4 regions of the Pantoea sp. R13S299 genome follow, and region 1 is predicted to be linked to each of the others. Evidence: predicted binding sites of a transcription regulator. Region 1 holds the regulator's gene; each other region holds the start of a gene.

Region 1 (5,258 bases):
TGCCGCAATGAAAAAGGCCGACATGATGTCGGCCTTTTTTTATTCTGCTTCTTTAAACTTTTCTGCAGTCTCTTTGATCAGCGTCTGCAGTTCACCACGTTGTAACATCTCAACGATAATGTCGCAGCCACCGACCAGCTCGCCATCAACCCACAGCTGCGGGAAAGTTGGCCAGTTAGCGAATTTCGGCATCTCGGCACGAATGTCCGGGTTCTGCAGAATATCCACGTAAGCAAAACGCTCACCACAGGCTGACAGCGCCTGTACCGCCTGTGCAGAGAAACCGCAGCTAGGCAGTTTCGGGGAACCTTTCATGTACAGCAGGATCGGGTTTTCTGCGATCTGGCGCTGAATTTTTTCTACAGTACTCATTATTGCCTTCCTTAATTCGTCACTTCGTGTTTGTTTATTGTAGCGACTTCGCAGCGTGACTGAAAATGAGATTTTGACCGCTGCCCGATTAAATCGCCATCATTGTTAAGTCCCGCTTCGGGACGCCTGATTTCCTGATTATTAACAGCTGGTAACAGTTTAATAATTCGTAATAATTTCGTTGATATAAGACGCTGAAAATGTTCATTTTCAACGCGATTACGTGGGTTGCAAAGATTAATATTAAAAGGCATTACAGTTTTTAAACGAACTGGACTAGAATGGCCTGGGCGCTGATCCTGGATCAGATTAATCTCAACTTTGTCGCGGTGCGTAGTGGCCCTGACAACTTAACTAATCAACGGACTATGCGTTTAATCATTACGCTTTTCATGCTGGCCTTTGCGCAACTGTTTTTCAACGTCGCTGCTGCTTCCCCGCACGCGCCGGTGAACGTCAGTACGCATAAAGCAGAAAAAAAGAGTGCGCGCGACGATGAGCGCCGCAAGCGTCGCCAGGTAAAAACGGTGACCAAAAAAACTCGCCTCAGCCCTGTTCAAAAACTAAAAACGAAAAAACAGAAAAAAGTCGAACTCACTGCTAAACAGACGCCTGCTAAGAAGACCTCGCTTAAAACCGCCCGTATCAGCAAAACCAAAGAAAAAAATAAAGAGAAGAAACGCTATGGTCATCAGCGCCAGCTGAAAACGGCTGAGATCACCACCAGCGAGCCGGGCACGATTAAAATGAGCAAATCCCACCGTCAGCGTTATCAGAAGGCACGCGAAACCGCGATGACCAAGCTGATGGGCCAGTTAGGTAAACCTTATCAGTGGGGCGGCACCTCACCCCATACCGGTTTCGATTGCAGCGGTCTGGTCTGGTACGCCTATAAAGATCTGGTGAAGTTTAAGATCCCGCGTACCGCTAACGAGATGTATCACCTGCGTGACGCCGCGCCCATCAAGCGTGAGTCGCTGGAGAAAGGCGATCTGGTCTTCTTCCGCATTAACGGTCGCGGTACGGCTGACCACGTCGGCGTTTACCTGGGCGATGGTAAGTTTATTCAGTCGCCACGTACCGGCAAAGATATTCAGATCAGCGCATTAGGGGAAGATTACTGGCAGCGCCACTACATCGGTGCCCGTCGGGTGATGACGCCGAGAACCATTCGCTGAGCAGCAGTTCAGTCAGAAAAAAGCCGGGATAATCCCGGCTTTTTTTATTAGTGCAGAATGGCAGTAAAACTAAAGGCCACAATCATCAGCAAACAGCCCACGGAGGTCATTAACGCCAGTTTCAGATCGGTACTCATTGCTTGCTCCTTAGTCATACAATTTATAGGGATATGGCATTTTCCCACACGACCCGGTAAAAATCTCGTTTTATCCGTCCAGCCTTGTTAGAATCCCGCCTTTGTTGCGCAACGCGCGCAACTCTGATTCCGTTTGCGCATCTTTTAAGACGTTTATTCTCCGCCAGCGGCCTGTTTACCGGCCAGAAAAGCTGCATTTTTGCGGAAAAAACCCTGAGCAGACGCAAACGTTTAACACTACGCTTATCATAGAGTTAGATAAGCACTGGAGTCCGATTTTCATGGCAACAATTAAAGATGTGGCAAAACGCGCCGGCGTCTCAACGACCACCGTTTCGCACGTCATCAATAAAACCCGCTTTGTCGCTGAAGAGACGCGCAACGCGGTCTGGCAGGCGATCAAAGAGCTACACTACTCGCCGAGCGCCGTCGCGCGCAGCCTGAAAGTGAACCACACCAAAACGCTGGGCCTGCTTGCCACCTCCAGCGAAGCGCCCTATTTCGCTGAAATTATTGAAGCGGTTGAAAATCACTGTTTTGACAAAGGCTACACGCTGATTCTGGGTAATGCGCATAACGATCTGCAAAAACAGCGCGCCTATCTCAGCATGATGGCGCAGAAACGCGTCGATGGTCTGCTGGTGATGTGTTCTGAGTATCCGGACGACCTGCTGCAGATGCTGGAAGAGAACCGCAATATCCCGATGGTGGTGATGGACTGGGGCGAGTCGCGCGCCGACTTCACCGACACGGTGCTGGATAATGCCTTCCAGGGCGGCTATCTGGCGGGACGCTATCTGATTGAACGCGGACACCGTGATATTGGTGCAATCCCCGGCCAGATGGAGCGCAACACCGGTGGCGGACGCCATGCCGGTTTCCTGAAAGCGCTGGAAGAAGCAGGTATTCAGCCGCGCGCCGAATGGATTGTGCAGGGTGACTTCGAGCCGGAGTCAGGCTATCAGGCGATGCAGCAGATCCTGTCACAGAAACAGCGCCCGACGGCGGTGTTCTGCGGCGGTGACATCATGGCGATGGGCGCGATTTGCGCCGCCGACGAGATGGGCCTGCGCGTCCCGCAGGATATTTCGGTGATCGGTTATGACAATGTGCGCAATGCCCGCTATTTCGCACCGGCCCTGACAACCGTGCATCAGCCTAAAGCCCAACTGGGTGAAAAAGCGCTGGATATGCTGCTGGACCGCATCACCAGTAAGCGTGAAATTTCACAAACGATCGAAGTCCATCCCACGCTGATTGAACGCCGTTCCGTGGCCGATGGTCCGTTCCGCGATTATCGCCGCTAATCCTCGCTTAACCACTCCTGATTAAGCGTTTGCGCATCACCCAGATAGCTGAGCAACCAGCCTGTCGCCGGTGATGCGCGATCCTCAGCCCAGCTGACGCAGCAGGGGCTATCCGGAAATGCCACTGGCAGTGTCAGTTCCACCAGATCGCCGCTGTCGAGCAGGGGTCTGGCAAGATGACCCGGCACCATCGCCACACACAATCCCGCCTGCACGCACTCCAGACCGGTCTGCCATTCCGGCACCACCAGCCTGCGCTGGTTATCCAGCGTCCATGTCATACGGCGCGGCAGCGCTCGCGAGGTATCTTCCAGCACCAGTGAAGGCCAGCTACGCAGCGTGTCATCATCGATCTGGCTCGCCTGCGTTAATGGATGATCGGGCGCGACCACGCAGCGCCAGTTGAGGGTGCCCATATCGCGAAACGCAAAACGTCCGCCCACCGGAATTGCCTGGGTGGCCCCAATCGCGACCTCCACCCGACCATCGGCCAGCGCATCCCAGACGCCGTTAAAGACTTCATAGCTGATGATCAGCTCCATATCGGGGAAGTGCCGATAGAAATCTTTGACCAGTTGCCGGGTGCGCTGAGGTTTGGCGATACGGTCAACGGCAATGCTGAGCTGCCCGCGCCAGCCGTTGGCGAGCTGCTGACACTGTCGCCGGGTGGCAAGCATTTTTTTGATGACGCTGCGCCCTTCCCGGACAAAATGCTCGCCTGCCGGAGTGAGAACCACTTCGCGATGCTGACGCTCAAACAGCGGCACTGCCAGCCAGTTCTCCAGCTGGCGCACCGTGTAGCTGATGGCAGAGGGCACCCGATGTAACTCCTGCGCGGCCGCGCTGAAGCTGCCCCCACGGGCGACCGCGTCAACCACTTCTAATGCATATTCTGACCACATAATCTGCCTTCAAAAATTTTAACAGCAATCGGCAAATATTACCGTTTCACAGCAGCAAACGCACCTCTTACACTCTGCCGCGTTTATCCTGCAAATATGAGAATGAGATGTTGTCGAATAAAGGATTTATGCCTTACCTTGCCCTGCTGAGCATGCTCGGCTTTTTAGCCACGGATATGTACCTGCCCGCCTTTGGTGCGATGCAGCAAACCTTTAATACCTCGCCCGGCCTGATCAGCGCCAGTATGAGTCTCTTTCTGGGAGGCTTCGCCACAGGTCAGCTCTTCTGGGGACCGCTCTCCGACCGCATCGGCCGTAAACCTGTGCTGCTAGCCGGACTGGTGATGTTTGGCATCGGCTGTGCGGGCATGCTGTGGGTGAATGATATTTATCTGATGCTGGCGCTGCGCTTTGTGCAGGCGATTGGCGTCTGTGCTGCGGCCGTGAGCTGGCAGGCACTGGTGGTGGATCGCTACCCTGCTGCGCGTGCCAACAAAGTCTTTGCCACCATTATGCCGCTGGTTGCGCTCTCTCCGGCACTGGCGCCGTTGTTGGGTGCCTGGCTGATAGGCCACTTCCACTGGCGTTCGATTTTCCTGGTGCTGACACTGATTGCGGTGGCATTAATTATGACCACGCTGCGTCTGCCCACCGTTCGTAAAGTTGCAGGTGAAAAAAGGGCGCAGCCGGGCTTCTTTACTCTGCTGAAATCGCGGGTCTACAGCGGCAACGTGCTGATCTACTCTGCCTGTTCTGCCAGCTTCTTTGCCTGGCTGACTGGCTCGCCCTTTATTCTGGCGGATCTGGGTCTCTCGCCCGCCGATATCGGTCTGAGCTATGTGCCACAGACCCTGGCCTTTTTAATCGGCGGATTCGGCTGTCGCGCCCTGCTCAACCGCTTTAACGGCGCACAGTTGCTGCCCTGGTTGCTGGGCGTCTACAGCCTGAGCATTATGGCACTGTTTGCGGTTGCGCTTGCAGGTAACAGCACGCTGGTGAGCCTGATGGTGCCGTTCTGCGGGATGGCGCTGGCTAACGGTGCGATCTATCCGATTGTGGTTTCCAGCGCACTGATGCCCTTCCCGGATGCCACCGGTAAAGCGGCCGCGTTGCAGAACACCCTGCAGTTAGGACTCTGCTTCGCCGCCAGCCTGGCGGTATCAGCCGGATTAACTCAGGCGCTGTTTACCACCACGCTGATGATGGCGGTGACCATTGTGCTCGCGTTGATCGGTTACGCCATGCAGCGTGCCGCAAGCGCACAAACTGTTGTTGCCTCTCCGCAACCTGCCTGCCAGGATAATCACTGACACACTGACTTTTTAGTTAGCATCCTAACAATAAGTGATTGAATATTGACCC
Region 2 (5,258 bases), 1.2 Mb from region 1:
CCGGCTGCGCACTGCCCAGCAGATGCGTGGCGGCGGCAAGGCCGTGATCCGCCAGAATCTGCTCAACCGCACTGCGATCGGCGGCGTTGATCTGAATCACCGCGCCCAGCTCTTCGGTAAACAGGGCGGCCAGCGCATCGTTACCCAGCGAGGCTATATCAACGTCGATGCCGCAGTGACCGGCAAAGGCCATCTCGGCCAGCGTCACCAGCAGACCGCCGTCGGAGCGATCGTGGTAAGCCAGCAGTTTCTGCTCAGCCACCAGCGCCTGAATCGCATTGAAGAAGCCAGCCAGCTGTGTGGCATCACGCACGTCGGCAGGTTTGTCGCCGAGCTGACGATAGACCTGCGACAGCGCGGTTGCGCCCAGCGTATTCGCGCCGTTGCCCAGGTCGATCAGCAGCAGCAGGTTGTCCTGATCGGCCTGCAGCTGGGGCGTCACGGTGCGACGCACATCTTCGACGCGGGCAAAGGCGGTAATCACCAGCGACAGCGGCGAGGTCATCTCACGCTGCTCTGTGCCTTCCTGCCAGCGGGTTTTCATCGACATCGAATCTTTACCGACCGGGATGGTGATCCCCAGCGCCGGACACAGCTCTTCGCCGACGGCTTTCACGGCCGCATATAAACCGGCATCTTCACCCGGATGACCGGCTGCGGACATCCAGTTAGCCGAGAGTTTCACGCGTTTCAGCGAGCCAATCTGCGTTGCCGCCAGGTTAGTCAGTGCTTCACCTACTGCCAGACGGCCCGACGCCGCGAAGTCCAGCAGCGCAACCGGTGAACGTTCGCCTAAAGCAAAGGCTTCACCATGGTAGCTGTCGAGGCTGGCGGTGGTCACTGCACAGTTGGCAACCGGGATCTGCCACGGTCCGACCATCTGGTCACGCGCCACCATGCCGGTCACGCTGCGGTCACCGATGGTGATCAGGAAGGTTTTTTCCGCCACGGCAGGCAGATGCAGTACGCGATTCACCGCATCGACCAGCGTGATGCCGTCGCGCTGCAGGGCGGTGCCCTGCGCCTGCTGCGTCACCACATCCCGCGTCATCTTCGGCGTTTTGCCCAGCAGCACATCAAGCGGCATGTCGATCGGCTTGTTATCGAAATGGCTGTCTTCCAGGCTCAGGTGCAGTTCTTCAGTTGCTTCACCAATCACCGCAAACGGTGCGCGTTCGCGCTGGCAAATTGCCTCGAACTGCGCCAGTTGGTCAGGTGCCACGGCCATCACATAACGTTCCTGTGATTCGTTACACCAGACTTCCAGCGGGCTCATGCCTGGCTCATCACTCAGGATGTCACGCAGGTTAAACCGGCCACCACGGCCGCCGTCGCTGACCAGCTCCGGCATAGCATTGGAGAGGCCTCCTGCACCCACGTCGTGGATAAACAGAATCGGATTCTCATCGCCAAGTTGCCAGCAGCGGTCAATCACTTCCTGGCAACGGCGTTCCATCTCCGGGTTATCACGCTGTACCGAGGCGAAGTCGAGGTCAGCATCCGACTGACCCGACGCCATGGATGAGGCCGCGCCGCCGCCCAGGCCAATGTTCATGGCTGGACCGCCCAGCACCACCAGCTTCGCGCCAACGGTGATTTCGCCTTTCTGCACGTGGTCGGCACGGATGTTACCGATGCCGCCCGCCAGCATGATCGGCTTGTGGTAGCCGCGCAGTTCGGTGCCGTTGTGGCTGGTGACCTGCTCTTCATAGGTACGGAAGTAGCCATTCAGGGCCGGACGACCAAATTCATTGTTAAACGCAGCGCCGCCCAGCGGTCCGTCGGTCATGATCTCCAGCGCGCTGACGATGCGGGCCGGTTTGCCAAAGTCCTCTTCCCACGGCTGCTCAAAGCCCGGGATACGCAGGTTAGAGACCGAGAATCCGACCAGGCCCGCTTTGGGCTTAGAGCCACGTCCGGTTGCGCCTTCATCACGGATTTCACCACCGGAACCGGTCGCGGCACCTGGCCACGGTGAAATCGCCGTTGGGTGGTTGTGAGTTTCCACCTTCATCAGGATGTGCGCCGCTTCCTGATGCCAGCGGTATTCGCTCTCTCCGGCATCCGCAAAGAAGCGACCCACCTCTGAGCCTTCCATCACGGCGGCGTTATCTTTATAAGCAGAGAGCACGTAGTCCGGCGTCTGCTCCATGGTGTTTTTGATCATCTTGAACAGCGATTTCGGCTGTTTCTCGCCGTCGATAATCCAGTCGGCATTGAAGATCTTGTGACGACAGTGCTCAGAGTTCGCCTGCGCAAACATATAGAGTTCAATGTCGTTGGGATTACGACCCAGTGCGGTAAACGCCGCCACCAGATAGTCAATTTCATCGTCAGCCAGCGCCAGACCCAGGGAGATATTAGCCTGAACCAGCGCCTGACGGCCCTCACCCAGCAGATCGACACTTTTCACCGGCTGCGGCGTGTGTTGCGCGAACAGTTGCTCAGCCTGCGCCAGATCGCTACAGACCGTTTCCATCATCCGATCGTGCAGCAGAGTGCCCAGCGTTTGCCACTGCGCTTCAGTCAGTTGGGGAGCTTGGACATAGAAGGCCAGACCACGTTCCAGACGACGCACCTGCGGCAGGCCACAGTTGTGGGCGATGTCGGTCGCTTTGGATGACCAGGGTGAAATCGTGCCGGGACGTGGCGTCACCAGCAGCAAACGACCCTGTGGGGCATGTTCAGCCAGAGAGGGACCATATTTCAGCAGGCGTTGCAGACGGCTCTGTTCGTCAGCGCTTAAGGGCGTACTGACATCAGCAAAATGGATGTACTCAGCGTAAATATCACTCACCGGCAGATGAGCGTCCTGAAAGCGGGTCAGCAGTTTGTTTACACGAAATGCCGACAGGGCGGGCGAACCACGCAGAATTTCCATTAATAAGTCTCTCGTCAGGGCGCCGGGCGACGCCTCATTGGGCGCAACAGGGAAAACGGGGCGTATTATAGAGAAAGCGACCTCTCGACGAAACCGTTTGCGCACAATTTTTGGCAACCCGGATTTGCCTGAAATTTGCGCAAAAGCTGCTATAAAAGTTGCTCAGCGTGATTTAGTTGCGCAAAATGCCCCTCGCTCTGGGAGTTCAAAGAAGATAAATACTGCCTTTAAAAGACAGAGGCCTTAGAGCCAGCGAGAGATAACTATTTGAAACGCCTGAAATTTAATTATCTGTTTATCGGTCTGGTTGCCGTGCTGTTAGCGTTAGCGCTGTGGCCATCCATTCCCTGGTACGGGGGTGGGCAGGACCAGATTTCACAGATCAAATCGCGGGGAGTGCTGCGTGTCAGTACCATCAACTCCCCATTGACTTACTACACAGTGAATCAATCTCCGGCCGGTATGGATTATGAGCTGGCAAAACGCTTCGCCGATTATCTGGGCGTCAAACTTAAGGTGACGGTTCGTCCTAACCTGAGCGATCTGTTTGATGACCTGGACGATGGCAAAGCTGATTTGCTGGCCGCTGGCCTGAACTACAACAATGAACGCCTGACGCGCTATCAGACCGGGCCAGGTTACTACAACGTTTCGCAGCAGCTGGTCTATCGCGTGGATAAGCCACGCCCTAAAAACCTCGGTGACTTAAAGGGGCGGCTGACAGTTGCGTCCGGATCGGCTTATCTGTCCACGCTCAAGAGCGCACGTTCCAATCAGTTCCCCGATCTGGACTGGGCGATCTCCACCGATCAGAGTCCTAAAGCCCTGCTGGAAGCGGTGGCCGACGGCAAGCTCGACTACACGATTGGCGATTCCGTCACCATCGCCCTGTTGCAGCGCATCTATCCGCAGCTGGCGGTGGCGTTCGACGTTACCGATGAAGAGCCGGTGACCTGGTATGTGCGGCACAGCGATGATGACAGCCTGAATGCGGCGATGCTCGACTTCTTTAACGGGATGGGTGAAGAAGGCGCGATGGCGCGGCTGGAGGAGAAATATCTCGGCCACGTCGGCACCTTTGATTATGTCGATACCCGCACTTTCCTGCGCGCCATCGACAATACGCTGCCCGACATCAAGCCGCTGTTTGAGAAGTACGCCACCAGCATTGACTGGCGACTGCTGGCTGCCATCTCCTATCAGGAGTCACACTGGAACCCGCAGGCCACCTCCCCGACCGGCGTGCGCGGCATGATGATGCTGACGCGTAACACCGCTGAGAGCCTGGATGTGGGCGATCGGACTGATCCCGAACAGAGCATTCGCGGCGGCAGTCAGTATCTGCAGGATATGATGGCGAAAGTGCCGCAGACTATCCCGGAAGATGAGCGCATCTGGTTCGCGCTGGCGGCGTATAACATGGGTTATGCCCATATGCTCGACGTCCGAAAGCTGACGGCGCGCCAGGGCGGTGATCCGGACAGCTGGGCGGATGTGAAGCTGCGTCTGCCGATGCTGAGTCAGAAGCGTTACTACACCCAGACGACGTATGGCTACGCCCGTGGGCATGAAGCCTATAACTACGTGGAGAATATCCGCAAGTATCAGATCAGCCTGGTGGGCTATCTGCAGGAGCAGGAGAAGCGTCTGACGCAGCAGGCGGAAGCCCAGGCCGAACTGGCGAAAGGCTATCCGGCGGTTGAACCGAAGATTGCGATGAACTAACCCTGGCGCTGCGCCTGACGCAGCGCTTTTTTCTGCTGGCGACGCATACGGAAGAAGTCGCTCAGCATGGCGGCGCACTCTTCTGCCAGCACACCGCTGTGCAGTTCAACCTGATGATTCATGCCGGGATGGCCCAGCACATCCAGCAGCGATCCCGCCGCCCCACTTTTAATATCGTGCGCACCATAGACCAGTCGCGTAATACGGCTGTGAACCATAGCACCGGCGCACATCACGCACGGCTCCAGCGTCACGTAAAGCGTGGTATCCAGCAGACGGTAATTTTCCAGCACTTTACCGCCCTGGCGCAGAGCCATGATCTCGGCATGCGCCGTCGGATCGTGCTGGCCGATGGGCCGGTTCCAGCCTTCGCCAATCACCCGGTCGTTCTGAACCAGCACCGCACCCACCGGCACTTCGCCCTGCTCCCAGGCCCGGCGCGCCAGGCCAAGCGCATGGCGCATCCAGTATTCATCTTGTTGTTTCACGCTGACCACTCCGGGCGACTGAAAAGCGGCGCATTATAGCGGTCTCACCGATCCTTTAGAAACTTATTCCAGCTGTTGCAGCTCACCCGCCGGAGTCACACGCCAGCGATGCTGACAGAAGAACAGCAGCGGGTTGTCCTGTTTGCTGTCGCTGTAGCCGCTGT
Region 3 (5,258 bases), on a different contig from region 1:
AACTGGAGCGCGAACTGGGGGCCAAGCTGTTTATCCGCCGTCAGCAGGGCGTGGTACTGACCGATATCGGTGATAACTTTTTTCGTCATGCCTGCCTGGTGCTGGCAGAGCTACGGGTCGCTGAAGAGGATATCCAGCAGCGGCTGGGACTGGGTGGCGGTCAGGTAAACATCGGCGTGGGTGGCAGCGTGGCGCGCACCATCATGCCGCAGGTGATAAACCAGTTTCATCGCGAATACCCGCTGGTTAAAGTGCGTATCGTCGAAGGTCAGCTGGTATCGATGGTGCATGAACTGCGTCAGGGCGCGCTCGATTTCACTATCAATACCTACGATCAGAGCCATCTCGATCAGGAGCTGATGTATGAAAGGGTAATGGAGCGCGAGTACAAAGTGGTGGTGCGCAAAGGCCATCCGCTGGAAAAAGCGCGTTCTCTTGCGGAGTTACAGCAGGCGGACTGGACGATGCCAACCCCGAAAGGCAGTTACTACCGCCTGCTTCACGATCTGTTTGGCGAGCGCGGCATGGCACCCAAAATCGTGGTGACCTGTGAAACCTTTATGGCCTGCACCAGCCTGGTGGCGCAAAGCGATTTCATCAGCATTTTGTCGGTCGACGTGATTGATGATCCGATTCTGGGCCGATCGCTGGTGGCGCTGACGCTCGATGACCCCCTGCCAAAAGCCATCTTCTATCTGATTCAGCGCAAAGACTCCACGCTGACCCCGATGAGCAGTTATATGGCGCAACTCTTTCGTCGTTATTGCCAGTGAAATCAGCAAGTAAAGTCGATCGTCTACACTCTTAAGGTACTGTAATAAATCCACCCGACAAATAGAGGTTACGATGCAAGTCAGTCCTTATCTGTTTCTCTATGGCCGTTGCGAAGAGGCTATCGACTTTTACCTGCAGGCGACCGGGGGAGAACTGCTCTCTAAAATGAAATTCGGTGATATGCCGGATCAGGGCGAGCAGGTCGGCGATGAGTCTGCCGCACCGCAGCCGCCAGAAAAGATTATGCATGCACAACTGCGTATCGGTGACGGTGAGCTGATGCTGAGCGACGGCAATACTGAGAAGCCGCCAGCGTCTGAACATGCCGGTTATGCGGTCAGCCTGTCCACCAATGATGTCGAAAAGGGCAAAGCCTGGTTTGAGAAATTGTCGGCAGGCGGCAAGGTAACGACGGAGTGGCAGGAGACGTTCTGGTCGAACGGTTTCGCGATGTTCATTGATAAGTTCGGCATTCCGTGGCGCATCAACGTTGAGAAGCCGCAGAACTAAAAGCGGGGCAGATGCAGCGCTTATCTGATAAACCTGCATCTGAACAACTGGCCCTGGTGCATGATGTCCTGAGCTAGCTTTCCTGCTAAACGGGCGGTTATTACAGCCGCCCGCAATTATCAGAAGTTATAACCCGCCACCAGGTAGTAACCCCAGCCAGTCGATTTCACTTCAAACGGCCCTTTGCCGAAGTTCAGCTCCTGACCATCCGCCCATTGTCCGCCGTTGTGGAAATAACGTGCGACCGCAGAGAAGTGCCAGTGATCGTAACCCAGTGACAGAATGTGGCTGGAGGCGATGGAGTTGCTGGTGCGTGATGAACCGCCTTTCTCGTTAAGGTCAGAACCCCAGTCGAAGTTGGTGAAGCCCACATAGCCCAGGTTACCGCCCCACAGCGTGGTGATTGGCACGAAATATTTTATCTTGAAGCGATAGCCATCCCAGCTGTTTTCGTTCGCCGCGCCGTAGTTTTCCCACTGATATTTAGCATAGACGTTCAGCGACAGGCCGACATCGCTGTGCGTATCGATATCGGTGCCCAGACCCATATACCAGGTGTTCTGGCGGTTATCGCTGTTGCGGCCCATATCGTAGATGTAGTTGTTAGCGAAATACCACTCTTTGAACGGACCAAAGGCCAGGCTGGTGCCGGTCAGTTTGTCGATAGAGAAGCGCGGCTCAATCTCCATAAACATCGGTGAACCGTGGTCGAACACGCCGTTAGCATTGCTGTTGCCCACGCCGAAGAAGTTAGGCACGTCGAGATAGCCGTAGAAATCGAACCAGTCTTTCTTCGCAAACGCTTCATATTCCAGATAAACGTCGTTGTTAAACTGAGGTCCGAAACGTGTGTGGTAGCTGCCTACCACGTTCACGCTCTGATGCCACCAGTCTGAGACATACTGCGGATCGCTTTCAGCGGCCTGCGCAGCACCACTCAATGAACATGCCAGCACGGCACCTGCTATCAACGTTTTATATTTCATTATTATCAGCCACATGCTTTTGACCGCCGCACAGCAGACGCAGTCAGAGAGAAATCGGTCCCTTGATGGGAATGAGGGTTTCACAGCAAATAACAGCCAGTTCTTCAGCCCGCGTAGCGTGCCTGTAACAGATCGATAGAAAATAGATTTTGCTCACGTTTGTCAAAAAGTGTTGCATTACAATTCAGCTAAAATGTGACGAGCTTCACAATAACGACGTGGATCGAACGGAACCAGGCAACCGTTTACGTTGTCTGGTTCGTGATCAAACAGGCGGGATCAGGGAAGGGTGACGCGAACCTGCAAACCACAAATTGCACCCTGTGGCGTCAGGCAATTGGAAAGGGCGACGTGAATCTGATGTTTCTGTGCGACGTTACGCACAATCGATAATCCCAGTCCGCTGCCCTGTGCTTTGACGTCAGGCGAACGGGTAAAGCGATCAAACGCACGCTCGATAAAGGATTCCGGCATGCCCGGTCCGTTATCGACAATATCGACCACCGTTTTGCCCGCAACCCGGTGCAGCAGCACATCGACCAGGCTGCCTTCCGGCGTGTGCAACATAGCGTTACCGATCAGATTGTCGAACAGGCTGCGAAGCTCGGAGCGGCTGGCCTGCAGACGGTACTGCGTGGAGCCGTTAAAACCGATATCGATGCCGCGTTTATCCGCCACGACCATCAACTGCTCAATGCTCTCTTTCAACAGTTCTTCCAGTTCAATATGCTCAACGCTGGACACCACGCTCTGATCATCCTGACGCGAGACATTGAGTAACTGCGTCACCAGATGACGGGTGCGCGTAACGCCCGCCTCCAGCTGGCTGAACTGCCGGCTCGCTTCGCCTGGCTGGATATGCTGACGCAGGTTTTCCAGCTGCAACGTCACCGCCGTTACCGGCGTGCGCAGCTCATGCGCGGCATCTTCCAGGAACTGACGCTGCGACGACCAGGCCTCACGCAGTTTACTCAGCAGCGAGTTGTAGGCGGCTACCAGCGGCAGGATCTCATCCGGCAAACCTTCCGGTGAGACATTGTGCGGATGATGGGTCTCCTGCGCTGCAATCTGACGCGAAGCGACCTGCAGATCCCGGGTGATCTTGCGCACCACCAGCCAGATCACCAGCAGCGACAGCGGCATCATCAGGATCATCGGAATGATCGCCGACAGCGCCCGCTTGACCATCGAGGCCTTCATGTAGCTGAGGTTGTGCATGACCTGAATGGTTTTGATCTCGCTGCCAGGCATGCCAGGCCGGGTGTAAATGCGCCACTCACAGTCGTCGCACTGACCGATATGCACATCACGATAGCCGCGCTGGTTTTGCAGCGGCGCCTGTAACTCCGGCCATGAGCTTGCCCGTAACTGGCCCTGATCGTCCCATAGCTGAACCACAAAAGCGCTCTTCGCCTTGTCCGGCGCAATAAGCATCGGCATCAGGGCGGGCATCTGTTTATTGGTGGACCAGGCGTCAGCGATTTTTGCGAGCTGATCGTCCTTCATGGTGCCGACCATATCGCCGTAGCAGCTGAAGAAATACCAGGTGACGCCACCGATCATCAGCAGGTGAATAAGCAGCAGCGTAGAGAGTAATTTGTTGCGCAGTGAGCGCATAAAGCGGAAAGGTTTCATATTGCCGGTACTCGCCAGCCCAGCCCGCGCACGTTGCGGATCACGTCGTTATCCAGCTTGCGACGCATCCCGTGGATCAGCACATCCACCGCATTGCTGCTGACTTCATCACCCCAGCCATAGATGCGGTTTTCCAGCTGCTCGCGCGACAGAATGGCGCCTGGCCGCTCCAGCAGGGCGTAGAGCAGGGCATATTCACGCGCCGTAAGCTGCTCGCGCTGGCCTTTGTAGAGCACTTCGCGGGTCATCATATCCAGCTGGACATCGCCGTTGCCCAGCACGGAGTCTGCCGCGCCGTGGCTGCGTCGGGTAATGGCGCGCATCCGGGCCATCACTTCCTGTAGATCGAACGGTTTAAGCAGGTAGTCGTCCGCGCCGCTATCGAGTCCCTGTATACGCTGCGCCACCGTGTCGCGTGCGGTCAGAATCAGTACCGGCGTGGCATCGCCCCGCCCGCGCGCCCGGCGCAGCACCTGCAGGCCATCATCGCGCGGTAAGCCGAGATCGAGCAGCACACAGCTATAGCCGCCTTCGCTCCAGGCATTCTGGGCATAAACGCCATCGCGCACCCAGTCCACCGACCAGCCCGCACCCTCCAGTGCCTGCTGCAGGTTCGCGCCGATCATTTCATCATCTTCAACCAGTAACACGCGCATGGCTGATCTCCTTCATAAAGATAAGAGAGAGTTTACTCACCAATTGTTAGGCCAGAATTATCCGCCTTCATACTTCGCACTGTGGCGGCGTTGGCTGCTTTTGCTCACCCCAGTCACTGACTGATGTCAGCTCTCTGGGGATTCGCGCATTTGCCGCCTTACCACAGTACGAATTATTTTGGCGGACTACCGTCACCGGTGGCTTAGAGTCCCTCTCCATACCCACCGGGATACCAGTGATTGCAAGCGTAAATGGGGTGACGTATATTTGAACAATAGATTCATGCGAGACATTTCAGCGGTGAAAAGTATGTCAGCCCAGGAAGCAAAAATCAGACACCAGCGCGAGTATCAGGAGCGTGTTGAAGCCGTCCGAAAGGGCCAGGCTCCGGGACGCGTTCTTGAAAAACGTCCTGACGATATTGTGCCTGCAAAAGATGGACGCAGCCTCGCATTTTTCTGACGTCATGCCCTGCTGAAATCGGCTAAGTGATAAAATAAGCTCATCATCCAGGTGGGCTTTTTTTATGACATCGCACGCTATTCCTCCAGAAGAACAAATCCTCAAACTCAATCGTTATCTGATCGATAACGCCGTACAACTGCCATCCCCGGTTATCACTGTTGGTGGTCAGGCTGTCATGTACTGGTATCTGACTTATCTGCATTTTTATCCTGATCAACCTGACATAACCTC
Region 4 (5,258 bases), on a different contig from region 1:
ATGCGTCTGATGATTATCTGACCATTTTCACGGAGCGACAGATGGCTGGTCATTTTGTACGCTGGACGGGCGATCCCGGCTTCCCGGCTAAAGAGTTGTGCATTCCCCAGGCTATTACCGACACGGCCCAGCAGTTTGCTGACAAACGCCGTGGGCGGTTCCTTGCCGCGCGTACGCTGCTGGCACAGCTGATGCTGCGGGTTTATGGCATTCATGAGCTGCCGCCCCTGATTATCCAGAGCAACGGACGCCCGGTGTTTGCTGACAGCGATCTGCCCGATTTCAGCATCGCCTATGCGGGCAATACGGTGGGGGTGCTGCTGGCCGAGGAGGGTGGACGTGCCGGTCTGGATATGGAGATCGTGCATGCGCGGAGCCGTCAGACTCAGGAGCAGCTGATTCAGGCATTAACCTCGGGCGAGATCGCATGGATCAATGCCCAGCAGGATGCCATGGAAGCGGTGGCGCAGATCTGGACGTTGCGCCAGAGCATCCTCAAGCTGACGGGAGAGGGCGATCGGGGACTGGATTCGCTGCGCCTGTTGCCGGGAGCGGGTCGGCTGCGATCGTCACTCTATCCCGACATTCAGGTGGTGTGTGATGCGGAGCCTGTGCTGGTCTGGTCTTGCGCGCTGTCGTCTGCGACGCAGCGCCTGCACCTGTGGGAGATGGATAGCGACTTTCAGTGGCGCGCATTACGTGAAATTGAGATGGGTAAGCCCAACATCGGGCCTCATGCCCTGCGGCTGACCAGCCTGCCCAGCGAGCGCAGCCTGCATCCTGAAATGTAAAAAGCCGCAACCCGGAGGTTGCGGCCCTGAATACGCTTAGTGTCCGTCGATAAAGACAATCTTCAGCACAAACAGCAGGGCAACAATCACCACGCAGGGGCTGATTTCACGCCAGCGGCCGGTGCCCAGTTTCATCACGCAGTAAGCGATAAACCCCAGCGCAATGCCTTCGGTAATGGAAAAGCTGAAGGGCATCATGGCGGCGGTCACAAATGCCGGAACGGCTTCGGTTAAATCATCCCAGCGTACGCGCGACAGGCTGGCGGTCATCAATACCCCAACGTAAATCAGCGCGCCCGCGGCGGCGTAGGATGGCACCATTGCCGCCAGCGGTGACAGGAAGGTCACCAACAGGAACAGCAGGCCTGTTACCACGGCCATCAGCCCGGTACGGCCACCAATCGCCACGCCCGAGGTGCTCTCAATATAGGCGGTCACGGATGAGGTGCCCGCCAGCGCGCCACTCACCGAACTGATGCTGTCGACATAGAGCGCCTGCTGCATCCGCGGGAAGGTGCCGGTTTCATCGGTCAGTCCCGCTTTATCGGTGACGCCGATCAGCGTGCCGGAGGAGTCGAACAGATTGACCAGCATAAAGGAGAAGATCACACCCGCCATGCCAATGTTAAACGCACCTTTGATATCGACCTGACCGACCACAGACGTAATGGAAGGTGGCGCAGAAAACAGGCCGACAAACTTCACGTCGCCCAGCATCCAGCCAATCGCCGTGGTGACGACCATCGAGATCAGCACTGCCGCGTGAATATTGCGTGATGCCAGAATGGCAATAATAAAGAAGCCGAGTGCGCCCAGCAGCACGCTGTGCGAGGTCAGATTACCGACCGCCACCAGAGTATCGGGATTAGGCACGATAATACCGGCGTTCTTCAGCCCCATCATGGCGATAAACAGGCCGATACCGGCAGTGATACCGACGCGCAGGCTCAGCGGGATATTGGCAATCATCCAGTAGCGAACCCGCAGCAACGTCAGAATCAGCAGGCCGATCGCACCCCAGAAGATCGCGCCCATACCGACCTGCCACGAATAACCCATCGCCCCGACCACCACAAAGGCGAAGAAGGCGTTCAGCCCCATTGCGGGTGCCAGCGCCACCGGCAGATTGGCAAACAGCCCCATCAGAATGCTGCCAAAGGCGGCAATCAGACAGGTGGTCACAAACACCGCCTGGGTATCCATGCCGGCGACGCCGAGGATCTGCGGATTGACGAAGACGATATAGACCATCGTCAGAAAAGTGGTGATACCCGCGATCACTTCGGTGCGCACCGTGGTGCCATGTTCCTGCAGCCTGAAGATGCGCTGCAAAACGCCTTGCTTGCTCATGCCATCCATCCAGAAGAAAAAATCATCGGCGCGTATCCTGGCGATTTTACCGGGCCAATACAATGATTTTTCGCAACCGATTGCCAGTCTCGCAATCTGCGCTGAGTGCGGTAGAGTGTGGAGCACACCCCTGAATCGAAGGATAGAGTCTGATGTCAGTTGAATGCGTCTTTTTTGATTGCGATGGCACGCTGGTGGACAGTGAGTTGCTCTGCACCCAGGCCTACGTCAACACCTTTGCCCGTTACGGCCTGGAGTTGTCGCTGCAGCAGATGTTTGAAAAGTATAAGGGCGTCAAACTCTACGACATCATTCGTGACGTGGGCGACGCGCATCAGGTGTCGCTGCCGATGGAAGAGGTGGAAACGGCTTACCGCGCGGAAGTGGCAAGACTGTTTGATCTGCAACTGCAGCCCATTCCGGGCGCGAAAGCGCTGGTTGAGCAGATAAAGGTGCCGATGTGCGTGGTCTCAAACGGGACGGTAAAAAAGATGCAGCACTCGCTGGGCTTAACCGGCATGCTGCCGCTGTTTGAGGAGCACCTCTATAGCGGCTATGACATTCTGCACTGGAAGCCCGATCCGGAACTGATGTATCACGCGGCGGAACAGATGCAGGTGCCGATTGAGCGCTGCATTCTGGTGGATGACTCCGAAGCGGGTGCCCGCGCCGGTATCGCCGCCGGGATTCCGGTCTACTACTACTGCGCTGACCCGCACAACCCTGAACTGGATCATCCGCTGGTGACGCGCTTCGACGACATGGCGCAACTGCCTGCGCTGTGGCGCGCCCGTGGCTGGGATCTGGTGTAGCGCGGGCCAGCATGACATATACCGTCTGGTTTTTAACCCTGCCTGGCGTGATGGCGCTGGATCTGGCCGGCCCGGCCGAGACGCTGAAGCTGGCGGGCGATCGCTTTTCGCTGCGCTACATCGGCCCGCAGCCGGAGGTGGTCTGCTCCACCGGCATGACGATTGGTGGCATCGAACCCTTACCGGAACAGTTGCCCGCCGGCAGTCTGCTGGTGGTGCCAGGCGTCTATGACTCGCAGATCTGTTACGCCACACCGCAGGCCGCAGAAGCACGCGAATGGCTGAGGCGGCAGCACGCCGCGCTGCGCGAGCAGACCTTTATGCTGGTCTGCGTCTGCTCGGGTGCGCTGCTGGCGGCGCAGGCGGGCATGCTCGACGACGTGTCCTGCACCACTCATCATGATGTGATTGCCCGCCTGAAAGCCGCGGCCCCGCGCGCACGGGTGCAGGAGAATCGGGTATTTGTCGGGCATGAGAATATCTGGACCAGCGCAGGCATCACGGCGGGCATCGATCTGGCGCTGCATCTGATCACTCAGCTCTGTGATACGCATACAGCGCTGGCGGTGGCGCGGGAAATGGTGGTCTGGTTCCGCCGCGCCGGTGACGATCCACAGCTTTCACCCTGGCTGCGTTATCGTAACCACATGCATCCGGCCATTCATCGGGCGCAGGATCTGATGATTGCTCATCCTGAGCATGGCTGGACGCTGACCGAACTGGCCGGACGTACGCACGTCAGCAGCCGCCATCTGGCGCGGCTGTTTCGTCAGCATCTGGGGATCAGCGTGCGGGAGTACCATGAGCAGCTGCGGGTTGGCGTGGCGCGCCAGCGTCAGCAGCAGGGTGAATCTGCCGAAAAGGCGGCGCTGGCGGCGGGATTTTCATCGGCTCGCCAGCTACGACGCGCCCGCCAGCGCGAAACCGATCAGCTGACGAAGTGACGGGTATCGACGCGTTTCAGCGCCATCCCCAGCAGCAGGCTGCCGCCCAGCGTCAGCCCGAACACCCAGGGCAGGTCGAGCCACGGACGCGACATATCATCGTAATGATGCGTGCGCAGATAGTGAATGAACAGCGCGTGGAAGCCGTAGATCGGCAGTGAATAGCGCGCAATCACCGTTAAACCGGGCAGCGTGCGCGCATTCAGGCTGTTTTTAAACACGATCAGCAGGCTGATCGCTGCAATGAACACCAGCGGTCCGCAGTAGAGATACCAGGTATCGTTAAACGCTCCGTTGACGATAAGCGCCTTTTTAGTCCCTAACGTAATGCCAATCACGCAGGCGATAAACAGCCCGGCAGCCAGCGGCGTCAGGCCGCGCCGGTTTGTCTCCATGGTGCCGATAGCCCGTCCCAGCAGCGCATAGAGCAGGTAGTAAATGCTGTCACCACTGACATAGAGATTCACCGGCAGAAAATGGAACGGGCCCAGCGACTGGCTGACCGTATTCGGATTCGCGAGCACCGCCAGCACCAGCACCAGCAGCGCCACGTACCGCGCCTGCACGGTTTTCACCTGAATCAGCGGCGACATCAGATAGATGCCAATCAGCGCAAAGAAGAACCACAGGTGATAGAACACCGGCTTCTGCAGCATCTTCAGGATCGAACGTCCTTCGCTGATCGGCGTCAGCCAGGTGATATAGGCTAGCGAGACCGCGCTGTAGAACAACAGACAGAGCACCAGCCGGAGCATATGGCGCGGCTGGGCGCTGCGTTCGCCGAAAAACAGATAGCCGGAGATCATAAAGAACAGCGGAACACAGACGCGTGATGCCGAGTTCAGCAGATTCGCCACATCCCAGGTAGTGCCGGTCACCGCCATCGGTCCGGTGATATACCAGGTGGTGGTGTGAATCACGATCACCATCATGCAGGCAACCGCGCGTAAATTGTCGATCCAGTAAATCTTCTGCGGCATGGCGTCCTCTTGCGCATAGCTCCGTGCGCAAAAGGGTAGCCAAATGCGACCAGAGCAACAACTGCCGCCAGCAGGATTCGGAGCCATCTGTATGTCAGCGCCCGTAATTACCGCGAAAACGCGCCGGAACCGTCTGGGATTTACGGCTGCACATCGCGCGGTCAAAGGGTATACTGTCGGCCTCTTTTTTTAATCTAACCGAAGCGCGTGCACACTCAACATGCAAAAGTTTGATACCAAAACCTTTCAGGGGCTGATCCTGACCTTGCAGGATTACTGGGCGCGTCAGGGCTGCACCATTGTCCAACCGCTGGACATGGAAGTGGGCGCTGGCACTTCACACCCGATGACTTGTCTGCGCGCACTCGGCCCGGAGCCGAT

What was found. Region 1 encodes PurR, which represses purine synthesis genes. Its sites were predicted from a motif close to CANGCAAACGTTTGCNTG; they were not measured.
Region 2: purL (phosphoribosylformylglycinamidine synthase) is a predicted target of PurR. The motif match lies at 2,968-2,985, and genes of this name have one in related genera.
Region 3: ACN1CO_RS11445 (nucleoside-specific channel-forming protein Tsx) is a predicted target of PurR. The motif match lies at 2,505-2,522, and genes of this name have one in related genera.
Region 4: ACN1CO_RS21175 (NCS2 family permease) is a predicted target of PurR. The motif match lies at 2,211-2,228, and genes of this name have one in related genera.

The regions. Positions count from the first base shown of each region.
Region 1 is NZ_JBLYEF010000001.1:984,709-989,966, reverse strand. Features, by position in the region: gene ACN1CO_RS04855 (Grx4 family monothiol glutaredoxin) at 40-375, opposite strand; gene ACN1CO_RS04850 (C40 family peptidase) at 741-1,550, shown strand; gene ACN1CO_RS04845 (YnhF family membrane protein) at 1,598-1,687, opposite strand; gene purR (HTH-type transcriptional repressor PurR) at 1,969-2,994, shown strand; gene punR (DNA-binding transcriptional activator PunR) at 2,991-3,896, opposite strand; gene punC (purine nucleoside transporter PunC) at 4,004-5,206, shown strand.
Region 2 is NZ_JBLYEF010000001.1:2,214,259-2,219,516, forward strand. Features, by position in the region: gene purL (phosphoribosylformylglycinamidine synthase) at 1-2,881, opposite strand, end outside; gene mltF (membrane-bound lytic murein transglycosylase MltF) at 3,149-4,606, shown strand; gene tadA (tRNA adenosine(34) deaminase TadA) at 4,603-5,094, opposite strand; gene yfhb (phosphatidylglycerophosphatase C) at 5,158-5,258, opposite strand, start outside.
Region 3 is NZ_JBLYEF010000002.1:97,291-102,548, forward strand. Features, by position in the region: gene ACN1CO_RS11435 (LysR family transcriptional regulator) at 1-773, shown strand, start outside; gene yjdN (VOC family metalloprotein YjdN) at 847-1,284, shown strand; gene ACN1CO_RS11445 (nucleoside-specific channel-forming protein Tsx) at 1,404-2,270, opposite strand; gene ACN1CO_RS11450 (sensor histidine kinase) at 2,550-3,905, opposite strand; gene ACN1CO_RS11455 (response regulator) at 3,902-4,561, opposite strand; gene ACN1CO_RS11460 (hypothetical protein) at 5,089-5,258, shown strand, end outside.
Region 4 is NZ_JBLYEF010000006.1:158,309-163,566, reverse strand. Features, by position in the region: gene ACN1CO_RS21180 (4'-phosphopantetheinyl transferase family protein) at 42-791, shown strand; gene ACN1CO_RS21175 (NCS2 family permease) at 828-2,141, opposite strand; gene yieH (6-phosphogluconate phosphatase) at 2,294-2,953, shown strand; gene ACN1CO_RS21165 (GlxA family transcriptional regulator) at 2,965-3,897, shown strand; gene ACN1CO_RS21160 (acyltransferase) at 3,882-4,877, opposite strand; gene glyQ (glycine--tRNA ligase subunit alpha) at 5,098-5,258, shown strand, end outside.